2 regions of the Dokdonia sp. 4H-3-7-5 genome follow, and region 1 is predicted to be linked to the other one. Evidence: riboswitches for the same ligand, from Rfam matches in the RefSeq annotation. Region 1 holds a riboswitch; the other holds the start of a gene.

Region 1 (3,432 bases):
TCAAAATCTGTACGGTTAGGTTCGCGATTTGCTCTTGCAAAAGATGCATATAATTGATTTTCGCTGTCTATTTTATAAGAAAGACCTGCTTTTGGGTTAAAGAAACTATAGTCTTCGTCTACAATAAATTCGGCAACGTCAGAGTTGATTCCGTCTGTAGTGTATGAGATAAAGCGCTGCTGTAAGTCTAAATATCCACTCCATTTTGAATTGAAGCGATAGTTCGCTTTCGCGAAAGCAGAAAATTCTTTTTTCTTCCCAGTCCCGAAGTAATAGTTATCACCAGTCTCACTATCACTAGCAAAACGCGCCCAAATCACTTCGCCAAAATGGTCTCCATCATATATACTACCATAAGCACCACCTACAAAGTCAATCTTATTGTCCTTGTAATTTGCCGTCGCACTTGCCACATAGAAGTCATTGTCTAGCCAGCGACGTCTTATAATATCTGATGTTTCTATGGTTTCACTCCCTATAACTACAGGGGAAATACTGTAAAAAGCAAGATCTTCATCCTCTTTATATTCTTCAAAAAAGCCTCTACCATAGGTGTAGTTTAAACTGAGCTGTGTGCTCCAGTTATTGTCATAACGCTGGTTCCAGTGTAGTTGGTAATGATCCTGCTTGTAATCATCTACTTGATTCTCGTGAAAGCGTGTTTCACCATTCTCATCTGTAAACTGTCCCGCAGGGTTAAAGGTTCTATCTTCGGCTAGTGTCTCTGCATCTATCCCAAACCAAGATTGGTATGTAACCTCTGATCCTGCAAAGTTGATAAGCTTGATAAGCGTATTATCATCCTTGTATGCTGCTTGCAAAAAGTAAGATTTAAGATCAGATGACGCACGGTCGATGTAACCGTCAGATTTGATCTGTGATAAACGACCAGATATCTCTATGTGATCGTTAAGCAAGCCTGTGCTAAATTTCACATTGTGACGTCGCGTCCCAAAAGACCCAAAAGAGTTAGAAATCTCGCCATATGCCTCATTAGAAATTGCATCTGTAAGAATATTAAGACTTGCTCCAAAAGCTCCAGGTCCATTAGTAGAAGATCCTACACCACGTTGCAATTGTAAACTCTCGACAGAAGAGCTGAAGTCTTGAAGATTTACAAAGAACGTAGTTGCACTCTCTGCATCATTATATGGGATTCCATTTATAGTAACATTGATACCTTGATTACCCGTACCGCGCACTCTAAAACCTGTGTAACCTATTCCCGCACCTGCATCTGAGGTTGTTACTACACTTGGTAAAAAGTTAAGCTGCGTGGCAATGTCTTGACCTAAGTTGCGCTCTGCAATTTGTTTTTTTGTAAGGTTGGAATGCGTAATAGGTGAGTCGGCTTTTACTCGTACAGAACGAACTAAAACTTCATCAAGTGACTCTACTTTTGTAGTGTCTACCACTGTTTTCTCTTGTGCGCTAGCTGTAATTCCTGCAAGCGCAATCATACTCAATAGGATCTTTTTCATCCGTATATGGTTTAGTTACGAATACAAAGGGCAAATATTCTAAATGAGTTAGCATTTACATACCTGTGCGATAAGCACATATTGAAGAGGGTGCACCGTGGTGCTTCTCAAGAGAAATATGGTGACACTAGAAAAGCTAATTTGTATAGCGTTATCTGGAAAGACATGTTCCTCATTCCTAAACAGCATTACCTGTTCTAGGTTCAATGGGTATAATCTCAGCTTCGTATAAAAGCACCCCTTTGAGATTTTGCAAAGATATACTAGAGTTTTTAATTAAGATATTATAAAGAAAAAATAAATCCGCTTACTGTACTTTTAAACTGACTAGCATTTTCTAGTTCTTATAAAATTATAAAACGATGCATATTTTGATTTACGGAGCCGGTGGCGTGGGAGGATTCTTTGGTGGTAAACTCGCACTTGCTGGAAATAAAGTGACCATGATTGCTAGAGGAGAACACCTTACGGCCATACAAGAAAACGGTATTGAGGTAAAAAGCATAACAGGAGACTTTAAAGCTAGTCCGTATCTGGCAACAGATAATCTTAGCAAGATTGAAACGCCAGACCTAGTCATCTTTGGAGTGAAGTCATATCAAATAGACAGCGCTGTAAAAGGTATATTGCAATATTGTGATGAAAATACTTTGTATCTGCCTTTACAAAATGGAGCAAGTAATGTAGAGGTCCTCAATTCGATGGTGCCTAAGTCACAAGTACTGGCAGGACTTTGCCGTATGATAAGTTTTATTGAAGCGCCAGGAGTGATTTCTAATCCAGATATTGCGCCTGCAATACTCTTTGGAGAACAGGATAATAGTAAGACGGAACGCCTAGAAAAAATACTGTCTGTATTTACAGATGCAGGAATTAATGCGGCTGTTCCAGATAATATTCAAGTAGCCATCTGGCAAAAGTTCCTTTTTATAACAACCATAAGCGCCATAGGCGGACTAACAAGAGTTCCTATAGGAGTGATGAGAGAGCAGCCATATATAAATGAATTGATGCGCAAAACCGCGCAAGAAGTATTTGAGGTGGCAAAAGCAAAAGGAATTATACTCCCAGAGAAAACAATTAAAAATATGTTTGAAGCCATTAGCAAGCAAGCCCATGAGACTACAGCCTCAACACAGCGCGATATTATGGCGGGAAAACCTAGCGAATTAGAAAACTTCAATGGTTATATCGTGAAGGAAGGTAAAAAACTAGGTGTGCCTACACCCGTAAACGAGATGATTTATGAGTTGTTATTGCCGCAAGAACAACAGGCAAGACAATAGTCATTTCGACAGCGAGCAGCGACGAGAAATCACATTACAGTGAGTATACAAAAGTGAGTGTTATAATGATAACCAAAGCATGTCATTGGCTACTATCTAATTCCCCATAATTAATTGTAAATTTGCCCCCTTAAATGAGGAAGAGCACGCTTTCGCGAAAGCGTATAAATAATACATATACCATGAAATACCACTTTAACGAGATAGAAGCCAGATGGCAACAATACTGGGCAGATAAAGGCACTTTTCACGCGTCAAATAACAGTGATAAACCTAAATATTATGTGCTTGATATGTTTCCTTATCCTTCTGGAGCAGGGCTTCACGTGGGTCACCCGCTTGGGTATATTGCAAGTGATGTGTACTCGCGTTACAAGCGTTTAAAGGGGTTTAATGTATTGCATCCACAGGGATATGATTCTTTTGGATTGCCTGCAGAGCAATATGCAATCCAGACGGGGCAGCATCCTGCGGTAACTACAAAGGTGAATATTGAGGGTGGTGTAGATAACCAAGGAAATGTGATTGCTGGTTATAGAAAACAGCTGGATAAAATTGGTTTTTCTTTTGATTGGAGTCGTGAGGTGCGCACCTCAAATCCTGAGTATTATAAATGGACGCAGTGGATTTTTACAGAGCTTTTTAACTCTTGGTACAATAAGGAT
Region 2 (3,432 bases), 1.5 Mb from region 1:
AAAGGCGACATCGTATTGTTTTAAAATCTCACAGATATCTTCAAAATGTGTATACAAAAAGCTTTCTTTATGATGTGCAAGACACCACTTTGCCATGATAGATCCGCCACGAGAGACGATACCCGTCACACGATTTGCGGTCATAGGCACATAACGTAATAACACACCAGCGTGTATGGTAAAATAATCTACGCCTTGCTCTGCTTGCTCAATTAAGGTGTCCTTAAAAATCTCCCACGTTAGATCTTCGGCAACGCCATTTACTTTTTCTAACGCTTGGTAAATAGGAACTGTTCCCACGGGAACAGGGGAGTTACGTATGATCCACTCGCGTGTTTCATGTATGTTTTCTCCAGTAGATAAATCCATGATATTATCTGCTCCCCAGCGGCATGCCCATACTGCTTTTTCTACTTCTTCCTCAATGGACGAGGTAACTGCAGAGTTTCCAATATTTGCATTGATCTTTACCAAGAAATTACGTCCTAAAATCATAGGCTCTGCTTCTGGGTGGTTAATGTTTGATGGAATTACGGCACGACCTCTTGCAACTTCTGAGCGTACAAATTCTGGCGTGATCTTATCAGGAATAGACGCACCAAAATGTTCTCCTTTATGTTGCTTTCTAATCTCCGTCATCTCATCGATACGCTGATTTTCGCGAATAGCGATATACTCCATTTCTGGAGTGATAATTCCTTGTTTTGCATAATGGAGCTGCGTAACATTTTCACCTTTTTTTGCACGCAAAGGTTTCTTTAAAAGCTTAAAACGCATGTGATCTAGACTCTTATCATTAAGACGCTCATTGCAATAGGTAGAGGAGTAGCTGTCTAATTGTTCTACATTATTGCGCTCCAAAATCCACGACTCACGTATGCGCTCTATACCGCTATGGATATCGATTTCCTTGTTTGGATCTGTATATGGTCCAGAAGTATCATACACCGTTACTGGCTCGTTAGGTGTTTTCTTTTTGGTCATGGAATCCACGGTATCACTAAGCGCAATCTCGCGCATAGCCACTTTAATCTGTGGGTGAATCTTACCGTTTACGTAGATTTTTTTTGAATTAGGAAATGGATTTCGGGTAATGCCGCCTTGCTTAGGCGCAGTGTCTCTATTTTTCATCTTTCTGGATTAATTAATGATGTTTTTCTACTCTTGAAGTGCCTAGAAGTAGCTATTATCCACCTTGTGTGGCTTTAATAATAAGCACAGCATCTCCATCATCAGGAATGGTAGAAACCCAATGTGATCTGGTAATAATGCGCTCATTAATAGCCACAGCAATCCCACTAACCGAAATATCGAGTTGGGTAAGAATCTGATCTAGTGTGACCTGTGCTGGAAATTGATACGAGGTTTGATTGACCTTTATGTTTATCATGTTTAATACAATTATGAAGCATTTGCTTCGGTTATATAAACGATAAAGAAATGAGAAGGATAGAATTAAAAATAGAGGGAATATGCAAGCACTGCAATACCTCTAACTTTTCCCTACGTTGGTATTAACCAAATCAGGTTCTAAGGATTTTTCTCAAACTAATTTAATAGCTACTCCTAAAGTTTAGACTTTAAAAGTAGTAATTATTCTCAACTAGACGAGAGAAAATGTAAAAAAATATAATGTTATGTTTTGGTTGGTAGGTTTTTATAAGGATATAGGAAACAATCTGCTTATTAATAAGTTACTTGATAAACTCTTATAGACACAGCGTAAATCAGCTATTATTCACCGCAAAACGCATTACAAATTGAGTGCCTTCATTGGGTGTACTCGTACAGAAAAGTTCGCCTCCATTCATTTCAACAAAGTCTTTTGAAATGAGTAGCCCAAAGCCAGTTCCTTGTTCTCCCTTAGTACCTAATGTGGTCTTTGGTATGCAATCTTTAACAAGATTTTTGTGCCAATTAGTTTTCATTCCCACACCAAAATCTTGTACGCCTATTTCAATACCCTCAAGCCCTTTCATACTTGATAATATGACATTTTGATTCTTTGTACTGAATTTTATGGCGTTTGAAATCAAATTACGTAATACCACTTTAAACATATTTTCATCAATAAATAGGGTAGGGGTTTCAATTTCAAATAATAGCTTTATGTCCTTTTCTTTTGCTGGGCGTTGAAATTGCTTTGCCATAGTATTAAATATTTCTTCAATATCGCAGTGCTTTTTATTGAGTTTAATTCCTTCTAGCTGATTATATGACCAGTCTAATAAGGCGCTTACCATGGCAATTCTCTCATCCAACTCATTTTTAAGACTTTGTGAGATTTCTTTTAATTCATTGTCCTCTATTTGGTTTTCAAGTAGATTGACCAGTAAAGAAATATTATGCAGCGGTCCTCTAACGTCATGTGTAAGCAAAGAAAACAGCTTGTTTTTAAGAGAATTGACAGATTCAAGTTCGCGATTTTTACTCTCTACATCTTGCTTTGCAATTTGTAGATCTTTCGTCTGCTTGTCTACTTCTAGAGCAAGCATTTTATTAGTTTCTACCTGCGTCCTCATGTTAGACTTTTCTATAAACTTAAACTTATAACTAACGAGAATAGAAAATAAAATAAGTTGGAGTGTAATAAGTAATGATGTAATGAATACGATAAACTCCCTATCAACATCATAGTTTTCCTTTAAAAACCATGCACTTATATAGATGACTGAGGAGAGCAGCATCGGGGAATATGCATACAAATAGTATTTATTAAAACGCTCTTCATTAAATAAACGAATCCCAGAAAAAATATTCAAAAGTACAGATAGCAAAGCAGTAATCGCTGCAGACATTACGAGCGAACTATGTAACCAAGGAATATGGATAGTTAGAATATTAAGAACAAAAAGAATTGGGATTAAAACTGTGCTATATTTTAAAAAAGTATAACTACGCGATATTTTAGGATGATTGCCGCGATGAATATTTAAATAATTGGTTGTAAACAATAAAAATCCAAAGGTGGTAGTCATTGCAGAGATAAGCGATCCATTTTTTTGAATAACCTCAGGAAGAAATCCTTCTGGAAAAAGTGACCAACTCCAATGTAGTGTGAGTCCAAAAAGAATGATACAATAGTGACACAGAATTTTGTGCCTTAAAATTAAATAAGAAACAAAGTGATAAACTCCGAAAACACCAAAGATGGCGGTAAATGAGGAAACTATTAAAAAATTAATATCAAAACTATTCATATGGGGCGGTGGTTAGTTAAGAATATAATACAAGTACAATAATTAAGAATACTTGATTTTCATCTAGATTCTTAATTACGTTTCTAAGGCTCAAAACTTATATAAAATGTAATTACAATTAGGGGTTATAATAACTTAAATATGAAGTAGTTGTCTCTGTAATATAGTAAAAAAAACAATTCCTTTGAAAATTGTCTACTTAAAATTTACAGTAAACAATTCTGAATTACAG

What was found. A riboswitch is a leader RNA that binds a small molecule or an ion and turns the genes downstream of it on or off. The one in region 1 is predicted to bind thiamine pyrophosphate.
Region 2: linked by a shared signal. The riboswitch ahead of thiS (sulfur carrier protein ThiS) and the one ahead of KRODI_RS06720 (TonB-dependent receptor) in region 1 are both predicted to bind thiamine pyrophosphate.

The regions. Positions count from the first base shown of each region.
Region 1 is NC_015496.1:1,511,435-1,514,866, forward strand. Features, by position in the region: gene KRODI_RS06720 (TonB-dependent receptor) at 1-1,481, opposite strand, end outside; TPP riboswitch at 1,641-1,733, opposite strand; gene KRODI_RS06725 (ketopantoate reductase family protein) at 1,844-2,767, shown strand; gene KRODI_RS06730 (leucine--tRNA ligase) at 2,950-3,432, shown strand, end outside.
Region 2 is NC_015496.1:2,986,165-2,989,596, forward strand. Features, by position in the region: gene thiC (phosphomethylpyrimidine synthase ThiC) at 1-1,131, opposite strand, end outside; gene thiS (sulfur carrier protein ThiS) at 1,187-1,390, opposite strand; TPP riboswitch at 1,484-1,578, opposite strand; gene KRODI_RS13320 (sensor histidine kinase) at 1,728-3,200, opposite strand.